3 regions of the Clostridium sp. HMP27 genome follow, and region 3 is predicted to be linked to each of the others. Evidence: riboswitches for the same ligand, from Rfam matches in the RefSeq annotation. Region 3 holds a riboswitch; each other region holds the start of a gene.

Region 1 (7,119 bases), on a different contig from region 3:
TTATGGAAGATGATATAACATGGGTTGTACTAACTGGAAGACCAATTTTAGATGCTCCAAATATTACTAAAGCTGATGACAAATCTGCTGCTACACCGTTAACAGGTTTTATTTTCATAATTTGTGTTCCAACGGTTTTAATTATTCTCCACCCTCCAACGGAAGTACCCAGTGCCATTGCTGTGGCACAGGCTAACTGTACCCAAAGTGGAATATCTCCAGATTTTATCAAATTGTTGCTTACAAGTGCCATTGTTATTATTCCCATAGATTTTTGAGCATCATTTGTACCATGAGCAAAAGCCTGAATTGCTGCTGTAATGGCCTGAACCCTTCTAAATCCTATATTAGTTCTAGAAAGATTTAGGTTTTTAAATACGTTCTTAAAAATAGTAAACACAATGTAACCTACTAAGAAAGCAAGTATTGGTGATACTAAAAGCGACTTAATTATTGATGTAAATCCTTTAAAGTTTATAGAGCTTACCCCTGCTGCTGCTATAGCTGCACCTGCAATTGAGCCTATAAGTGCGTGGGATGAACTACTTGGTATTCCAAAATACCATGTAATAAGATTCCAAGCTATGGCAGAAACAAGTGCCGCAAGTATAACTACCGATCCGTTTGCTATAGAGTCCAAGTTTACTATATCCTTTGCAATGGTTTTTGCAACTCCAGTGAAAGCTATAGCTCCTATAAAATTCATTAATGATGCCATTATAATTGCACGTCTTGGACTTAATGCCTTTGTGGATACAGCTGTTGCAATTGCATTTGCAGTATCATGAAAACCATTAATAAAGTCAAAAGCTAATGCAAGAACAACGGTTAAACCGATTATAATATATGCTGTACTCATCTTATTTCTCCTTACGCATTCTTCATTACTACTGTCTCAAGGGCTTTACTAACCTTTTTGCATTCATCCGCAGTATTTTCAAGAAGTTCATATATCTCCTTATATTGAATGAGTTTAATTGCATCCTTTTCTTTTTCGAAAAGCTCTTTTATTGCCTTTCTTTCAAGAATATCACATTTGTGTTCAAATTCTTTTATTTTAACTGAATGTTGTCTAATTTCTGTAAGCTTTTTGTGTGAAAGCAATTCTACAGCGTTATGTATTTCAATTATGCATTTGTTTAATAGCTCACTAAATTCAATCATATAATCGTGTATTTGATATATGTTAAACATATAAAAGCGAGCTGCACAATGCTCAAGACCATCAAGAACTTTATCCATGTGAACTGCAAGTTCCAAAGCATCTTCACGCTCAATTGGAGTAATAAAGCTATTGTTTAACTCCTTTATTATTTCATCAACTATGTTATCACCCTTATGTTCATAGTCTTTCATTTGCTTTTGAAATTCATCCAAATGCCTTTCTTCCTTTATCTTAAAATCAACAAAATATTGTCCTCCCTCTTTTAAGTTGGCAGAACTGTCTAAAAGCATTGAAAATAGTTTATCTTTCTTTCCTTTGTTGAAATTCATGATTATTTCTCCCTTCCCTGTACTATATAAAATAATAGACCATAAGTATTTTATCACTTTTTGTCGCATTTTTAAACATCAAAATAACAAACATGTAACATTAAATTAACACCCTATTCATATTTTATCGAAATTTCTTTACTATTTCCAAGGCTGATAGCACCACTTATCTTTCTAGCTACTTATCAATTCCAATTTTAACCAGGGGTCTAACTCCAAAAATATATTGCATGTTTATCCACCCCATGTTATAATTATCACAATTTAATACGAGTAGATAGAGGTGGGCCTGACAAGAGTAAATAAGATGAGGTATAAGAGATATCGTTGATTCTTATTGAAAGGGGATGGCCCCGAAGGGTGAATTTTCTCTTAAATTCATACCTGGTTTACGTATTAACAGTACGTGGACTGTCACCTATTTGGTGGAGAGCTATCGTTTTGTGAGTGTATATTGTTTTTTTGTCGAACAAGGCGGTTGGTTATCCAATTGCCTTTTTTATTTTTAGCATTATTTAAGGAGGAAATTATGAAAAAAATTGTTGTAGTTGGAGGCGGATGGGCTGGTTGTGCAGCAGCCATTAGTGCAAGAAAAGCAGGTGCAGAGGTAACAGTTTTAGAAAGAACAGATATGCTTCTTGGCACAGGACTTGTTGGCGGTATTATGAGAAACAATGGTAGATATACTGCTACAGAAGAAATTATAGCTATGGGCGGTGGCGATTTATTTGAAATATGTGATAAATGCTCAAGGCATACTAATATAGAATTCCCTGGTCACAAACATGCAAATCTTTATGATATTGCCAAAACTCATGGGGAAGTTTTAAGACATATGATAAACCTAGGTATAAAGGTAGTATTTAAAGCAAGAATAACTAAGCTTCACATTGCTCATGAACGCATATTAGATGTTCAAGATGGAAATGGTAATGTATTTGAAGCCGATGTATTTATCGATACAACTGGTACAGCAGGACCAATGAATAACTGCTCAAAGTATGGTAATGGATGTGCAATGTGTATATTACGTTGTCCAAGCTTTGGTGGAAGAGTAAGTATCACAGGGCTTGCTAATATAAAAGAATCTATGGGTAAAAAAGCTGATGGATCCATCGGAGCTATGAGCGGTTCTTGTAAACTTTATAAAGAATCACTTTCAGAAGAAATTCAAAAGACCCTTAATGAAGAAGGCGTAGCAGTTATCCCTCTTCCTAAGGAGCTTATTGAAGATCACCTTGATGTTAAGGCTTGTCAGCAATATGCCCTTCCTCAATTTAAAGACAACATAATACTTTTAGATACTGGTCATGCAAAGCTTATGACACCATATTATGATCTTGAAACATTAAGAAAGATACCTGGTTTTGAAGATGCCAGATATGAAGATCCTTATACTGGTGGAAAAGGCAACTCTATGAGATACTTTGCAATGGCTCCAAGAGATAATTATCTAAAGGTTGAAGGAGCAGAAAATTTATTCTGCGCTGGTGAAAAAGCAGGTCTTTTAGTTGGACATACTGAAGCAATTGTAACCGGAACTCTTGCAGGCCTTAATAGTGTAAGACATTCCTTAGGAATGGAATTGCTTGAACTACCTGATTGTCTTGCTACTGGGAATGCTATTTCCTATGTTAAAGAAAAAATGTCTACACCTGAAGGAATGTCAAAGAAATATACATTCTCAGGATCAGTGTACTTTGAAAGAATGAAAGAACTTGGTATATATATAACAGATTCCGCTGAAATAGCTAAAAGAGTTGAAGAATGCGGCGTTAAAAATATATTTGCTGCTAAGTTATGCTAATAAATCGTGCAAATAATCATAAATCGGAGGAATAATTAATTATGATTTCATTGGGGCTACTTCATTATATTTATATTGCTATGGTTTTGGTAATCATCATAACCATGGGTTTTAAGAAAGATACAGTACTTCCTTGCATAATAGGGCTATTTATAATAGGATATGTTTCTTCTGGAAGCATCGTTAAGGCTGTACAAGTTATATTTAATTCTCTTATAGCTTCGGGAAAAGAATTTTGGAGCATAATCACTATTATATCTCTCGTTGTTGCAATGTCTAGGGCTCTTCGCGATATAGGGGCAGATGAACTTATGATGAGTCCTATAAAAAAACTCATGATAAATAAAAATGTTGCCTTTTGGAGTTTAGGTGTTGTAATGACAGTTGTTTCTTTAATTATATGGCCTTCACCTGCTGTGGCGCTGGTTGGTGCGATAATGCTTCCAGCTGCTCTAAAGGTTGGACTTCCTGCAGTTTGGGCCGCTTCTGCCATGAATTTATTTGGCCATGGCATTGCATTATCTGGGGACTATTTTATTCAAGGAGCACCTTCTATAACTGCAAAGGCAGCAGGCCTTAAAAATGCCAGTTCAGTAATTAGTGCAAGTATACCTCTTTGGATAACCATGAGTATAGTAACAACATTAACTGCATTTTTTATGATGAGAAGAGACTTAAAAAACTGTCCAGAAATAGCTGCTACTCTTGAAGTTACTACAAATAAAACTTTAGATGCTTCTTTTGGTACAACTTTTGTGGCATTTGCTACTCCATTAGCTTTCTTACTAGATGCATATTTAATGTTTAAGTACGAGCTTCGTGGAGGGGACTCTACTGCGCTTATTGGTGGTACTGCAGTTATTATAATGTCAGTGGTTGCTGTAATTGAACATAAATTCTCAGATTCCTTTGAAAAAGTTACTGATTACATAAGAGATGGTTTTACATTTGGAATAAAAATATTTGCTCCAGTAGTGGTAATAGGGGCTTTCTTCTTTCTTGGAAGTGAAGGAATGGCAAAGGAAGTTTTAGGACCTAATGCTACAGGTCTTTTAACAGATATAGGATCATATCTTGCTCAGAAAGCACCACTTTCAAAGTTTCCTGTGGTGTTAATACAAGCATTTGTCGGTGCAATCATTGGTCTTGATGGTTCAGGTTTTGCTGGTCTTCCACTGGTAGGTTCTTTAGCGCAGACTTTTTCTCAAGCTATAAGCATAAATAAAGAAGGTCTTGCAGCTCTTGGACAAATATCTACTGTATGGGTAGGCGGAGGAACAATAATCCCTTGGGGAGTTATTCCTGTAGCTGCAATATGCGGTGTTGAACCTCTAGATTTAGTGAGAAAAAATATGATACCTGTAATGGTAGGATTTGCTGCAACTATTATTGTTGCAATGATTATATTATAGATACTAAGTAAAATATGATAATCTCCTAAAAAGTAAGCATGTGCTATAAAGCCATGCTTATTTTTATAATTATATATTTCACTTGCCACTTGCCATGTGGGTGGCACTTTCTAGTATCTCTAGAAACTTTTTTGAAGCTGGAGAAAGAGATGCATTTTTTGAAAAACAAACACCTATACTTCTTTTAGGTATTTCTTCAACTGTTTCAACTTCATATAAAATACCACTTTTTAAATATTCCTGTGAAAACTCTTTAATAACACAAGCTAAGCCTAAATTTATTTTTGCAAACTCTAATAATAAATCATGAGATCCAAGTTCAATTTCCGAGGAAATTTCAATGCCCTTTGATAGGATATACTTTTCCACATATCTTCTTGAATTTGATTTATTGTCAAGTAATATCAATGGTAATTTTGATAACTCCTCAAAACTTAAAGGCATGGATAGTGTATCCTTGAACTTATCCCCGCAAACAAAAACGTCCTGTACATCCATGCATTTTTTTGTTACTAAAGAATGGTCTTCAATTGGGAAATTACATATTGCAATATCAATTTCTCCTGACTTGAGCATTGCACAAAGTTCTAAAGTTGTTCTATTTACAATCTTTAGCTTTATGCTTGGATAGTCACTATGAAATTTATCTAAAAAGGTTGGCAGGAAATATCGTGAAATAGCATCCCCCACCCCTATTTTTAACTCCCCCAGCATTATATTTTTTGATTCTAATAGTTTTTCTTCCCCTATATTAATTAAATTTATAGCAGAATTTGCATACTCAAATAGAAGCTTTCCCTCATTAGTAAGAACTACCCCTTTAGGTGTTCTAGTAAAAAGTCGCACCTCAAGGCCTTCTTCCAGTTGCATAATGGCTTGGCTCACAGCAGGTTGAGTCATATACAGTGCTTTTGCACCTTTAGAAAAACTTTCATGCTTTGCCACTTCACAAAAGACCTTATATAAATCTAATTTACTGATCATATAACCGCTCCTTATATACCACATTATATATATTTATTTTACTTATACCACAAATGTGTTGTATAGTACAAGTATGAGTGTTAAATAATAATTTTTACATAAATACACAAAATTTAAGGAGAAATGAAAATGGAAAGAATTGTTGGAACTGTAGTTAGAGGCCTTCGTGCCCCAATCATCAAAACAGGAGACGATATTGCAGAAATAGTTGTAAACACTGTATTAAAGGCTTCAGAAGTAGAAGGCTACTCTATTAATGATAAGGATATTGTTACTGTAACAGAATCAATAGTAGCTCGTGCTCAAGGGAACTATGCAACTATAGATAACATTGCTCAGGATGTAAAAGCAAAGTTTGGTGACGACACAATAGGTGTAATATTCCCAATTTTAAGCCGTAACCGTTTTGCTATCTGCCTTCGTGGTATTGCAAAGGGAGCTAAGAAAATCGTTTTAATGCTTAGCTATCCATCTGATGAAGTAGGTAATCACTTAGTAGATATAGACGAGCTTGATGAAAAAGGAGTTAATCCTTGGACAGATGTTTTAACTGAAGAAGAATTCCGTGGTCATTTCGGATATAAGAAACATACTTTTACTGGTGTTGATTATATTGATTATTATAAATCTTTAATTGAAGAGTACGGTACTGAATGTGAAGTTATCTTCTCAAACAACCCAAAAACTATTTTAAATTACACAAAAAATGTTCTTACTTGTGATATTCACTCAAGATTTAGAACTAAAAAGATATTAAAAGCAAATGGTGGAGATAAGATTTACAGCCTAGACAATATTTTATCAGCATCAATAGATGGCAGTGGTTATAACGATGCTTATGGTCTTTTAGGTTCAAATAAATCAACAGAAGAAAGCGTTAAGCTTTTCCCACGTAATTGTCAGCCTATAGTTGATAAAATACAAGCAGTTCTTAAAGAAAAGACAGGTAAAACTGTAGAAGTTATGGTTTATGGTGATGGAGCTTTCAAAGATCCAGTAGGTAAGATTTGGGAACTTGCTGACCCAGTTGTATCACCAGCTTATACATCAGGACTTGAAGGTACACCTAGCGAAGTTAAATTAAAATACCTTGCTGATAATAACTTTGCTCACTTAGAAGGAGAAGAACTTAAAAAAGCTATTTCAGAATACATTATAAATAAAGAATCAGACCTTGTTGGTAACATGGTATCCCAGGGTACTACACCAAGACAACTTACTGATCTTATAGGATCACTTTCTGACTTGACTTCAGGAAGCGGAGATAAAGGTACTCCTATAATATTCATTCAAGGTTACTTTGATAATTATACAAAATAATATAAAGTGCCACCCACGTGGCAAGTGGCAAGTAGGTAACACTTGCCACTTGCCATGTGGGTGGCACTTAATTTTTCACTGGTAATCTAACCTCAAATATAG
Region 2 (7,119 bases), on a different contig from region 3:
CAAATATAGCTCCTGTTAAAACTGCACTGGTACTCAATATGATATATTGAGCGTCCCCTGGTGCAATACCATTTGCTAATGGTATTGTAAGTGGCATAAGTATTCCCATGGTTCCATAAGAAGTTCCAGTTGCAAAAGATATTATAGATCCCATTATAAATATTATAGTTGGAAGTAAGAACTTTGGTAATGTGTCTGATAATATAGCAACTAGGAATTTAGCTGTTCCAAGTTCCTTTATAACTCCACTTAAAGACCATGCAAGTAAAAGTATTACTCCTGTTATAACTAATGATTTCATTCCTTCTACCCAAGTATCAATAGCTTCGCCTAATGTAAATATCTTCTTTGATATCCCCATTGCCATAGCAACGATACTTGCAAGCACTCCTGCTTGGAATAAAACAATGCTGGCATCAGATGCACTAAATGTTTCTCTTATAGCTGCAAAAGATGCTGGTGCTGAAGCTACTATAGCTTTTACAGCCTCATCTTCTCCACCCATTATTGTATTGTATCCATCTAAATAAAACCCTCCAAAGGCTCCTATTAAAAGTACGCCTATAGGAATTATGGCATTCCAAATACTTAATTTAATTCCTTCTCTTGGCTCAAGTCCTGTAGCTTCTGAAGATACCATAGGTTTTGCTGTATCTGATAATAATTTACCTTCATATCTTGCTCTTCTTTCCGCTTTAAGCATTGGTCCAAATTCTCTTAAAGTAACTGCTGTTACTACTATAAATATTAGTATTAATATATTATAAAATCTATATGGAATTGTTTCTAAAAATACTCCATATGCATTTACACTTTGTCCTATTTGAGAATATCCATCCTTTATTAAACTTACTTCATATCCTATCCATGTAGATATTAAAGCAATACCTGCAATTGGTGCTGCTGTAGCATCTACTATAAATGAAAGTTTTTCTCTTGAAATTTTCATTTTATCTGTAACTGGTCTCATTATAGGTCCAACTATAAGTGAATTTGCATAGTCATCAAAAAACACAAATATACCTAAAAGCCAAGTTATAATCTGTGCACTTACTGGGGTCTTTGCTTTTTTGGCAAGAGATTCTGCTACTGCTTTTGCTCCACCCATTTTTGAAACTATTGCTATAAGTCCACCTATAGACATACATTGTAAAATTATTCCTGCATTCCACGGATCTGCTAAGGAATCCCTAACTTTGTTTATAAGATCTAGAAATCCATAAAATATTGCATATCCTATACTATGTCCTGAAAGCTTTATTAAGAATGTTCCTGAAAGAACTCCAAGTGTTAAGGAAAGTACTACGTTTTTAGTAACAAAGGCAAGTATAATTGCAACTAATGGTGGTAATATTGTAAGTATTCCAAATTTATCCGCATTAATTTGTGCTGGATCTGGTTCAGCTGCAAATACTGTAGTAGTTAATACGAATAGAAATAAAAGGGTAAGTGTTGAAATTAAAGTTTTCTTTTTCATAATCTTTCTCCTCCTCATTTTTTATTAATTAAACCTCAGATTTAATTAATAGGTGAATACTCTGGGAGGAGAGTCCATCATAACAAAAAAGCCCTTGAAACTTTTCACTCAAGGACATCGATACACTTAAATACTAAAAGTGCATGCTCTTTGAATGATAGCTCTCCACAAATTACTTTGTGACAGTTTTACTCATATTATGAATAAAACCAGCTATATAGCCTTAAAGCTTTAGCTATACGCTTCGGCAATATTTCCTTTCACTATGTTTCCCATTGCTTATATCCACACAGATACTCTTAAATATCGCACCTCTATCGTCCGTCATATATTCACTTTTATTAAATTATAGCATTCACCTTATTATTATGCAATACTAATTGAGTATTTCAGCTTAGTAAATATATCCTTATATACTACTCTTTTAGAAATTGATTTGTATTTCTACATATTATATACTTAATAATATGCCCAAAAAATGGAGGAGGAATTATTTTATGGATTCGAAAGTTGAAATTAAAAACTATAACAAAAAACTCCTATATAGACTTAATAACATATTTATAAACTTTAAAACTGATAGGGATTTTTCATTATTTCTTATTGTTGGTATATTGACTGGAATTGCTAGTGGCATAAATTCTACAGTATTTAATAACTTTTTAAGCGATTCATATAATTTATCAGCTTCAGCTAGAGGTATAGTAGAATTCCCACGAGAACTTCCTGGAGCACTCATTGTAGTAGTTTTAGGAGTACTATCCTTTCTTGGAGACGTAAGGATGTCCATAGTAGGCATGGTCTTTGCATCATTAGGAATGGTAGGATTAGGTATACTTTCTCCTACTTTTGGAACAATGCTTATATGGATGATGATATTAAGTTTAGGAACTCATATTTTTCTACCTTTATCTGCAGGTATTGGAATGAATCTTTCTGAAAAAGAAAGCTATGGCACTAGACTTGGCAGATATAGTGCCTATAATTTATTTGCTACAATTATAGGATATGCAATAGTATGGTTTGGCTTTAAATATCTTGGACTTACTTATAAAATTGCATTTATAATTGCCGCTTTTTTTTATATTTTTGCAGCTATATTTTTAGGACTTATGACTTCTAAAAAGCCTGCAGTTAAAAAGGTGAAATTTGTGTTTAGAAGAAAATATACTTTATACTATATCCTTAGCTTTGTAAATGGGGCAAGAAAACAGATCTTTTTGACCTTTGCCCCTTGGGTGCTTATTCAGGTATACCACCTTGATCCACCCACTTTCGCAATACTCGGATTAATAATTTCAATGGTTAGTATTCTTACTAGAACAATTGTGGGAAATGCAATTGATATAAAAGGTGAACGCTTTGTTCTCTCTTTAGAGGCAGTAGTTCTTATAGTAATATGCCTTGGCTATTCCTTTGCTGCTGATGTAGCTCCAACAGGAATTGCAGTTGTTGTTATTGCAGCCTGCTATGTAATTGATAACTCTCTAAGTGTTGTAGAAATGGCCAGGTCAACTTATATAAAGAAGATAGCTGTTGATCCTGATGATGTAACCCCTACCTTATCTGCGGGAACAAGTTTTGATCACGTTATAGCTATGACCATTCCCTTTCTAGGAGGATTGTTATGGACAGCTATGGGATATAAATATGTTTTCATCGTTGCAGCTTTTATTTCACTTATTAATTTATTCTTATCTTTGAAAATAAAAATAATATAATTACTTTTGAGTGCTTGTGATCTATTTATAACCTCTTAAAATTTTCCTCCTTATTTCCATAGGTTGGTACAGTTTTTTGACTAATGCATAAAATAATATTGTAGTTAATTTATTTAGGAGGAAACCATTTTGTACGATATGGATTCTAAGAAAAAACCTGCATTAGATAATCCTGCACTTCAAAGATGTTTAGAAATTATAAAGGAATCTGTACAAGGAGAGAAAAATGATGAGTTATTTTACAATTATCTTATAAGTACAGCTCCCACAGATGAGGAAAAGATGATAATTACAAGTATACGAAATGATGAAATTAAACATAATAAAATGTTTAGGGCAATTTACAAATACTTTACTAATAAGGATATAACAGCTTCTGAAGATAAAACCTTTCAAAGACCTGCATCCTATATAGATGGTATTAGAGTTGCTTTATTTGGAGAATTAAGTGCCGTAGAAAGATATAGAGATATTAAAAAATGTCTTCCACTTGGAACCTTTAGAGATATGCTATTTGAAATAATTACTGATGAAATAAAACATGCCATAAAATATAATTATATTTTTACGTTAAATAAAGAATGTGTTTGCGAGCCTACAGCTGTGTCTCCTGCTGTTGAAACACAACCTGCACCACAAACAAAGACTCAAACTAAAACTAAACCTGCAGAAACTGCCCCTGTCGCCGAAGCTCCTACGCAGGAAGCCCAAAATGACACCATGGGTAAGGCCGGAAAGATTATTACTCCTATAGATATGGGAGTATCACCTGAAACTACAGAAGTTCAGCCTGTAGATTTAAAAGGTGCAAAAGGGTAGAATTTAAAAAGAATCGCTAATCCCGATCACTAATTAACTTTAATAGTTTAACAATAGCAATCCGGGATTAGCGATTAATTAACTTCTCAATATTATCATGCATGAAAGTTTATTAAACGACATTATTACAGCTATTTTATTATTTCCATTTTAGTTCCTCTTTTTAATGTATTTTCATAATCTATGAAATCATAAACATCTTCTATAAAGAGTTCGCTAAATCCTTTAAGTTGATCAAGAGTTAGCTCTTCTATAGCCCTATTTTCTTTTTCACAGTAAAGAACTATTTCACCTATTACTTTATGAGCATCTCTAAATGCCATTCCCTTACCTACTAAGTAATCTGCTGCTTCTGTAGCATTTAAGAACCCAGCTTTAACAGCCTTTACGGTATTTTCTTTCTTAACTTTTAAACTTCCAAGCATTCCATCCATTACTTTTACGCACGCAAGTACAGTATCTAATGCATCAAAAAATCCTTCTTTATCTTCTTGCATATCTTTATTATAAGCAAGAGGAATTCCTTTCATTGTAGTTAAAATTCTAACTAAGCTTCCGTATACTCTTCCAGTTTTACCTCTTATAAGTTCTGCTGCATCAGGATTTTTCTTTTGAGGCATGATAGAACTTCCTGTGGAAAATTCATCACTAATTTGTATAAAGTTAAATTCTTTACTGCTCCAAAGTATAAGTTCTTCACTTAATCTACTTAAATGCATCATTATTATAGAAAAAGCACCGGTAAGTTCTACTACAAAATCCCTGTCACTTACTCCATCCATAAAGTTATCAACTGGTTTACTAAATCCTAATTCCTTTGCAGTAAATTCTCTATCTGTGCTATAAGTTGTTCCTGCTAATGCACAGCATCCAAGTGGGCTTTCGTTCATTATTTCTATTGCATTTTCTATTCTTTTCTTATCCCTTGAAAGCATTTGGTAATATGTCATTATGTGATATTTAAATGTTACTACTTGTGCTCTTTGAAGATGAGTATATCCAGGCATTATAACTTCATTTTCCTGACCCACTCTTAAAATAGTTTGTTGAAGAGATTCTATATACTTTATTACTTCCTTACTCTTTTTTATGCTATAAAGTCTTAAATCTACCGCTACCTGGTCATTTCTACTTCTTGCTGTATGAAGCTTTTTCCCAAATTCTCCTATGCGCTTTGTTAAATTCATTTCTACAAAGCTATGTATATCTTCATAGTCGCCTTCTATTATAAGCTTACCTTCTTCAATATCTACAAGTATTGAATTAAGCCCCTCTATAATTTTATCTCTTTCTTCTTCTGTCAATATATCACACTTAGCAAGCATTTTTACATGTGCTATACTTCCTGTTATATCCTCTTTATATAATCTTTTATCAAAACTTAGTGAGCTATTAAAGTCCTCCATAAGTTTACTTTCTTCCGTTTCAAATCTTCCGCCCCAAAGCTTCATATTTTTACTCCCTTCATCTTTTACAGTAATTTTTATAGAATAAAGGAAGCTTGCAATGCAAACTTCCTAATTTTATACATACTAATACATTTCAGTCTCTAGTAGCTAAAAGCATTCTTACCATTCCCTAGCAATTAGTGACTAATGACTATTATCAACGCTTATTACTTGTTACTGTTCTTAAGTGCTTTTATTCTATATGGTAATCCAAATAATCTTATAAATCCACCTGCATCTTTGTGGCTGTATAAATCGCTAGCCCCAAAGGAAGATATATTCATATCATATAATGCATAAGGAGAAGTTACTCCAGCATTTGTTACATTACCCTTGTAAAGTTTTAATTTTACATCTCCTGTAACATGTTCCTGAGTAGTATCTACAAAAGCATCTAAAGATTCTTTTAATGTAGTAAACCATAATCCATTATAAACAAGTTCTGCATACTTTTGAGAAACTAATTGCTTATAGTGATATGTTTCTTTATCTAAAGTAAGTCTTTCAAGTTCCTTATGTGCCTTGTAAAGTATAGTTCCAGCAGGAGTTTCGTATATACCTCTTGATTTCATTCCTACAAGTCTATTTTCTAAAATATCTACTACTCCTACTCCGTTTTCTCCACCAATCTTGTTTAACATAGTCACAATTTCTACAGGAGATACAGTTTCTCCATTTACTTTCACAGGTATACCTTTTTCAAAAGATATTTCAACATAAGTAGGTTCATCTTTTGCCTTTTCAGCTGGAGTAATCATATCATACATTTCTGACTTATGTTCATTTGCTGGGTCTTCTAAATCTCCACCTTCATGACTTGTATGCCATATATTTTTATCTACAGAATATATTTTTGCCTTAGTTACAGGTACTTCTACATTATGAGCTGTAGCATAATCTATAGCATCTTCTCTAGATGCTATATCCCATATTCTCCAAGGTGCTATAATTTCTATGGATGGATCGAAGGATGCAATTGCAACTTCAAATCTAACCTGGTCATTACCTTTACCAGTACATCCATGACATATATATTTAGCACCTTCTTTATGAGCAATTTCTACTAATTTTTTTGCCATTAAAGGTCTTGCAAATGAAGTTCCAAGTAAATAATCATCTTCATATACAGCCCCTGCTTTTAATGCTTTAAACACATAGTCTGAAACAAATTCTTCCTTCGCATCTTCAATATAAGCCTTTATTGCTCCTGTTCTTAAAGCCTTAGCTTCAACGTCTTCCATATTATCATCTTGACCTACGTTTATACATACTGCTATAACTTCTAAGTCATAATTTTCTTGAAGCCATGGAATTATTATTGAAGTATCTAATCCTCCTGAATATGCTAAAACAACTTTTTCCTTATTCATTTAAAAGCCCCCCGATTTATTTATTAATATTTAAAATTCGAAACTTAACAGAATTAATAACTATAAAATTGTTACTTTGCCCCAATTATATTACTTTCTTTAAAAATTCACGCGTTCTATCTTCTGCCGGATTTGTAAACATTTCTTCTGGTGTTCCCTCTTCTACGATTTTTCCACCATCCATAAATATTACTCTATCCGCTACATCCTTTGCAAAGCCCATTTCATGCGTTACAACTACCATAGTCATACCTTCTGACGCAAGTTCTTTCATAACATTTAAA
Region 3 (7,119 bases):
ATTGATCAGTGAGTTTTTGTGTATAACATACAACTATATCAAATATAAGATTCTTAGTATCACCTTCGCCAACCATTCTAAAATCATGAAGTGATTTAATCATAGAATATTTAGTTATTATGCTTTCAACTTCACTTTTAGCATAATTTACTTCCTCATCATTAGTATTTATGGGATCCATATGAACAACAAGTACCACATTTAGCTTTTCAGAAATTTCCTTTTCAGCTCTATCGATAACGTCATGAATTTTAACTATTGATATATCCTGTGGCACTTCGGCATGAACTGTAGCTATAAATTTATTAGGTCCATAGTTATGGATTATTAAATCATGAGTGCCTGTTATGTATTCATAACTCAATAAGCTGCTTGTTATTTTCTCAACTAAATCAGAATCTGGTGCAGTACCTAAAAGAGGATCTAAGGTATCTTTTATTAGTGAATATCCTGAATAAAGTATAAATAATGATACAAGCATTCCTATATAGCCATCTATAGGAAAAGCAATCCATTTAGATAATAGTAATGACAATGCTACACAGCTTGAGGTAAAAACATCTCCCAATGCATCCATAGAGGAAGCTTGAAGAGCTGAGGAATTTATAGTTTTACCGATATATTTATTAAATCTGCTAAGCCATACTTTTGTAAATACAGATAAAACAATAAGGATAAATGGGATGATTTCAAATTTTACAGGAGTAGGATTAATAATTCTTGAATAGGAAGACTTTACAAATTCAAATCCTACTAAGAGAACCATAAAGGATACTATAAGTCCAGATAAGTACTCTATTCTCCCATGACCAAAGGGATGCTCTTCATCTGCAGGTTTAGAAGCCAGCTTAAATCCAAGCATAGTTATTATAGAAGAAGTGGTATCTGAAAGATTGTTAAAGGCATCTGCGGTAACTGATATACTTCCAGATACAATTCCAACTGCAAGTTTTACTCCAAAAAGTATAGCATTAACTACTATTCCAATAATGCTTCCTAAAAATCCATAGGAGTTTCTAACTTTTTCATTTTCAATATTTTCAGAGTCTTTTATAAAACGCTTAACTAATAATTGAGAAACCATTCTAAACACCTCGTAACTTTAATTAAATACAATTATAGATTATACCACTAACAATTACCAATTAACAATTACCAATTAACTATTATCTATTATTTGAAAGAAGAACATAATTATGTTATGCTAAATTTATTAAATTTTCAATTAAAGTGAAAGAAAGGTTGATTGTGGATGGAGAATAAAGTTACATTAGCTAAGGATTTGATAGACTTTATATATAAAAGCCCAACGGCATTTCATGCTGTAGAAACTGTGAAGAGCATTCTAGATGAAAATGGATTTAATGAACTTAAAGAAACAGAGCAGTGGAATTTAAAAGCTGAAGAAAAGTATTATGTAATAAAAAATAATTCAGCAATAACAGCATTTGTTGTAGGAAGAGAAAGTATTGTAGAAAATGGATTTAGAATAGTAGGAGCACATACAGATTCTCCAACCTTCAGAGTTAAACCTCATGCTGAAATGACATCAGAGGGGAATTATTTAAAGTTAAATACGGAGGTTTATGGGGGACCAATCTTAAATACTTGGATGGATAGACCATTGTCTATAGCAGGAAGAGTTATTTTAAAATCCAATAATCCTTTGAAACCAAATTGTAAATTGGTAAATATAAAAAAGCCAATACTTATAATTCCTAACATAGCTATACATATGAACAGAGAGGTAAATAAGGGATTTGAAATAAATGCCCAAAAGCATACATTACCTTTGGTTGGAATGATTAATGATAAGCTTTCGAAGGAAGATTTCTTGCTAAACATTATAGCAAAGGAATTGAATATAGATAAAAGTGGGATACTAGATTTTGATTTGTTTTTATATGAATATGAAAAGGGCTGTATAATGGGAGTAAATGATGAGTTTATATCCAGTGGAAGATTAGATGATTTGGCTATGGTGCATGCAGCTCTAGAAGCCCTTATAAATTCAAAGCCATCGATCGCAACAAATGTTTTAGTGTGCTTTGATAATGAGGAAATAGGAAGTACTACAAAACAAGGAGCAGATTCTATATTCTTATCAAGTATTTTAGAAAGAATAGTAGAAAAGGAGCAAAGTGGGAAGGAAGCATATTTTAGAACTTTGGCAAACTCCTTCATAATATCTTCAGATTTAGCTCATGCGGTACACCCTAACTGGGAAGAAAAAACAGACCCTACTAATAGACCTATAATAAATAAGGGACCTGTAATTAAAATAAATGCTAACTTCAGTTATACTACAGATGCTTATAGTTCAGCTGTTTATGAAGGGATATGTAAAGAACAAAGTGTTCCTGTTCAAAAATTTGTAAATAGGTCTGACTCAAGAGGAGGTTCAACTATAGGACCTATATCTTGGTCTCATGTGAATATTCCATCTGTAGATATAGGGACTCCAATACTTGCAATGCATTCTATAAGAGAGCTTGGCGGAGTAGATGATCATTACTATATATGTAAAAGCTTTGAAGGATTTTATTCTATATAACATATAGAGATTATGGATTATATTATAAAGCAGCATGCATCAATTCATTTGAGATAGTTCTGAAGTTTATGTTGATTTTAAAACTCTAATGTGATAAACTAAAAAGAAAAAATAAATATACCTGGGGTAGAGGTGCTGTAATTAATAGTATTTATTCTTAGCGGCCGCGCGATGAGGAATAAAGAAAGGAATTATAGCCGAAGAAGAATAATGTAGGAAGTTATCTTCTGGCTTTGTATAAAATATATGCAAAGTTGTCACTATAATGGTGGAGAGCTACAGAGGTTACATACAATAGAAGCTAAAAAGCAGCTATAGGTATAACCTTAGCTGCTTGTTTTTTTGTAAGATTTATTTGATTTTAAGAAATAACTCAAACACAATAAAAGTTTAGGGGGCAACATTATGAATTTATTTGGAAGCATGGAAATAAGAGAAAATACACTTTATATAGGTGGAATAAGCACTGTTGAGCTTGCCGAAAAATACGGAACTCCTTTGTATGTTTTTGATGAGGGGCTTATGAGAAACACATGCAAAGATTATTACAAGTATTTTAAAGTAAATGAGTCAAACAATAGGGTTGCATATGCGGGAAAGGCATTTTTGACTTTAGCTATGTGTAAGTTAATTGAAGAAGAAGGTCTTTGTTTAGATGTAGTATCTGGCGGAGAGCTATACACTGCTATGAAGGCAAACTTTCCAGCAGATAAAATTTATTTTCATGGAAACAATAAGACTCTAGAAGAAGTAGAAATGGGAATAGATTATGGAGTTTCAAGATTTGTAGTAGATAATTTTTATGAACTAGAACAAATAAATAAAATTGCAACAAGAAAAAATAAAGTTCAAAAGGTACTATTAAGAATAACTCCAGGGATAGAAGCGCATACTCACGATTATATAAAAACCGGTCAGATAGACTCTAAATTTGGATTTACTTTATCAAATGAAGATGCCTTAAAAGGAGTTAACATGGCGTTAGATCTCCCTGGTATTGAACTTGCAGGGTTACACTGCCACATTGGTTCTCAGATTTTTGACTTATCACCATATGAAGATGAAGTAGAAATAATGATGGGATTTATAAAAACTATAAAAGATGAATTTAACTATGAAATTGAAGAGCTAGACCTAGGTGGTGGGTTTGGAATTTATTATACAGAAGAAGATGAACCAAGAAGTACTAAGGAATACTGTGAAACTATAATAAATAAAGCAGATGAAGCTCATAAGAGATTAGGGATAAAGCTTCCAATGCTTACTATAGAACCTGGAAGATCTATAGTGGGAAATGCAGGGATAACTCTTTACACTATAGGATCTACAAAAAATATTCAAGGAGTAAGGAAATATATATCAGTAGATGGAGGAATGGGAGATAATATAAGACCTGCGTTATATAATGCTAAATATGAGTGTGTTGTTGCAAATAGAATGGAAAATGAAAAAAATGACTTTGTAACTATAGCGGGTAAGTGTTGTGAGTCTGGAGATATACTTATAAATGATACAAATATAGCAGACTCTGAAAGTGGAGATGTTTTAGCAATGTTTACAACTGGTGCATATGGATATTCCATGAGCAGTAACTATAATAAGATACCTAAAGCAGCTGTTGTATTTGTAAAAGATGGAGAAGCAAGACTTGTGTGTAAAAGACAAAGCTATGAGGACTTAATTGGAAATGAAATGTTTTAAATATTAGTTTTAGTATTTAAAAAATTGAAGTGTAAGGAGAAATTTCTCCTTACACTTTTTTACTGTAAGAATAAGTCGCTGTCGGCAGCTAATTCTTGAGAGGTGTTGTCAAATTCCCAGGTGGCTATATTATTTGCCACAATTGGGTCTCGTACATTGTCCGGCAATTTTGTATAATCAGTTTTAGAATATGATTTAACTATCTTTTGTGGAGCTTCTAAATAGTCCCTGTCCATTGCGAGATATCCACTATTCTTTTCTGTCATGGAAATCCCTCCTTATAAATTAGTTTGGAGAATTTAAATAGAGGAAAATATATTATCCTCAAGATTAGTATTCCACAGCTATTAAAAAAAATTACTTTTATTTTAAGTATATGTTTTAATTTTGGAGGTATATTAAATTGGTATATTCATAATATGTTCATAAAGTATAAAAAAAGTTAAATAAATAAATATTTTAATTAAGAAGGATAAAATGATGCTTTATAGAATAATAATAATAGGGTAATAATTATTATTAATAGGGAGGATTATAAAATGACTAAGTTAAATGAAATTTATAAATGTGGAATTTGTGGGAATATAGTTGAAGTGGTACATGAATCAGTAGGTACTTTAGTATGCTGCGGTAAAGAAATGATACATCTTAAGGAAAATACAGTAGATGCTGCAAAGGAAAAACATGTTCCTGTAATAGAAAAGATCGAAGGTGGCGTTTTAGTAAAGATAGGAGAAGTTGAGCATCCTATGCTAGAAGAACATCATATAGAATGGATAGAAGTTCTAACAGTTGATAAAGTTTATAGAAAGTATTTAAAAGTAGGCGAAAAGCCAGAAGCTATCTTTAAAGTTGATGAAGAAATAATTGCAGCTAGGGAATATTGCAATTTGCATGGTTTATGGAAAAAATAGTTTATTGATGATTAATAAAAATAATTAAGGTATATAATAATCCCTATATAACAAAATAATTGTTATATAGGGATTTTAGTTTTATAATAGTATATTAAGGAATAACATATAAATGTAACATATTATCGTAAATGAGAAGATTATAAAATGGAGGAATTTACAATGGAGCAGACAGAACAAAAGAAAGTTATATTTAGTGGAATACAGCCTTCTGGTGAATTAACTTTAGGAAATTACCTAGGAGCGTTAAAAAACTGGGTAAAGCTTCAAGACCAATATGATTGTTACTATTGCATAGTTGATATGCATGCTATAACAGTAAAACAAGAACCAAAGGATTTAAGAAGAAGAACTTTAGAAGTTTTATCTATATACATTGCAGCGGGGATAGATCCAGAAAAGAATACTTTATTCATACAATCCCATGTACCAGCTCATGCAGAAGCAGCATGGCTTTTAAACTGTAATACCTATATGGGTGAATTATCAAGAATGACACAATTTAAAGATAAGTCTCAAAGATATGGAAATAATATTTCTGCAGGTCTTTTTAATTATCCAGTGCTTATGGTAGCAGATATACTTTTATATCAAGCAGATTTAGTGCCGGTGGGAGTGGACCAAAAGCAGCACTTAGAGTTAACTCGTGATGTTGCGGAAAGATTTAATAATACATACAGTGAAACTTTTAAAATACCAGAACCATATATACCTGAGGCAGGAGCTAAGATTATGGATCTTCAAGAGCCAACTAAAAAGATGTCTAAGTCCTCTGATAATCCTAATTCATATATACTTATAATGGACCCACCAGAAGTAATAAGAAAAAAGGTATCTAGAGCAGTAACTGACAGCTTAGGGGTAGTTAAATATAACGATGAGCAGCCAGGAGTTAAGAACTTAATGACTATTTTAAGTGTAATTAAGGGAAAAACTATGGAAGAAATAGAAAAGGAATATGAAGGCCAGGGTTATGCTCAGTTTAAAAAGGACGTAGCAGAAGCAATAGTTATGGAACTTGAGCCAATACAGAAAAAAGTAAAAGATTTGGTAGCAAATAAGGAATACTTAGAAAGTATTTATAAAAAGGGAGCAGAAAAGGCAAGCTACGTAGCAAATAAAACCCTTAGAAAGATGCAAAAGAAGATAGGATTTATACCAGTATCAAGATAATAAAAATGCTATTAGTAGAAAATTATATAATGTATAAAAGTGTATGCTCGTTTTTATTAAGCATGCACTTTATTTATTTAAAGGGGTTGCAAAATACATAGTTTTTGTATATCATATGATTATAAACGAATATGATAATATAAGGAGTGAGAAAGTTGGATTTAATACAGGTGATGAAAGCATTATCTGATGAAACACGTATGAGAATACTTAATATACTCAAAGAAGGAGATTTATGTGTTTGTGAAATAGAGGTTTTACTTGATATAAACCAGTCTAATGCATCGAGACATCTAAACAAATTAACAAATGCAAAAATTCTAGATTATTACAAGGTAGCTAAGTATGTTTATTACAAAATAAATGAAGATACAATTAAAGAGTTTCCTTTTTTAAAACAGATAATTGAAAAGCATGCTATCAAGTTAAATCAGTGCAGAATAGATTATGAAAGGTTAATGAAATATAGAGAAAGTAACTTAAGTTGCGATGACTTAAAAGAAGGTAAGGTTTGCTTTAATAATTAACTTGAAATAAATAATATTACAATACGGAGGATGATTTTATGAAAGCAAAGGTAGCATTTATATGTGTACACAATTCTTGTAGATCACAAATGGCAGAGGCGCTAGGAAAGTTATTTGCAATTGATATATTTGAGTCCTACTCAGCAGGGACAGAGCTTAGACCACAAATAAATCAGGATGCAGTAAGAATCATAAAAGATTTATATAATGTAGATATGAATGAAACGCAAAAATCTAAGCTATTAGATGA

The links. A riboswitch is a leader RNA that binds a small molecule or an ion and turns the genes downstream of it on or off. The one in region 3 is predicted to bind lysine.
Region 1: it holds a riboswitch for lysine, as region 3 does, so the genes downstream of both, DP68_RS12985 (FAD-dependent oxidoreductase) here and lysA (diaminopimelate decarboxylase) in region 3, are expected to answer to the same signal.
Region 2: it holds a riboswitch for lysine, as region 3 does, so the genes downstream of both, DP68_RS11535 (Na+/H+ antiporter NhaC family protein) here and lysA (diaminopimelate decarboxylase) in region 3, are expected to answer to the same signal.

The regions. Positions count from the first base shown of each region.
Region 1 is NZ_JMFY01000026.1:31,444-38,562, reverse strand. It holds gene DP68_RS12995 (inorganic phosphate transporter) at 1-859, opposite strand, end outside; gene DP68_RS12990 (DUF47 domain-containing protein) at 871-1,494, opposite strand; lysine riboswitch at 1,765-1,938, shown strand; gene DP68_RS12985 (FAD-dependent oxidoreductase) at 2,024-3,301, shown strand; gene DP68_RS12980 (hypothetical protein) at 3,343-4,713, shown strand; gene DP68_RS12975 (LysR family transcriptional regulator) at 4,792-5,697, opposite strand; gene DP68_RS12970 (coenzyme F420-0:L-glutamate ligase) at 5,827-7,017, shown strand; gene DP68_RS12965 (ATP-binding protein) at 7,085-7,119, opposite strand, start outside.
Region 2 is NZ_JMFY01000020.1:8,800-15,918, reverse strand. It holds gene DP68_RS11535 (Na+/H+ antiporter NhaC family protein) at 1-1,477, opposite strand, end outside; lysine riboswitch at 1,628-1,802, opposite strand; gene DP68_RS11530 (MFS transporter) at 1,975-3,198, shown strand; gene DP68_RS18965 (ferritin-like domain-containing protein) at 3,337-4,017, shown strand; gene argH (argininosuccinate lyase) at 4,149-5,468, opposite strand; gene DP68_RS11515 (argininosuccinate synthase) at 5,633-6,835, opposite strand; gene DP68_RS11510 (amino acid ABC transporter ATP-binding protein) at 6,921-7,119, opposite strand, start outside.
Region 3 is NZ_JMFY01000012.1:74,285-81,403, forward strand. It holds gene DP68_RS05730 (cation diffusion facilitator family transporter) at 1-1,084, opposite strand, end outside; gene DP68_RS05735 (M18 family aminopeptidase) at 1,253-2,554, shown strand; lysine riboswitch at 2,674-2,841, shown strand; gene lysA (diaminopimelate decarboxylase) at 2,960-4,255, shown strand; gene DP68_RS05745 (hypothetical protein) at 4,315-4,521, opposite strand; gene DP68_RS05750 (desulfoferrodoxin) at 4,795-5,169, shown strand; gene trpS (tryptophan--tRNA ligase) at 5,332-6,342, shown strand; gene DP68_RS05760 (metalloregulator ArsR/SmtB family transcription factor) at 6,498-6,869, shown strand; gene DP68_RS05765 (arsenate reductase ArsC) at 6,908-7,119, shown strand, end outside.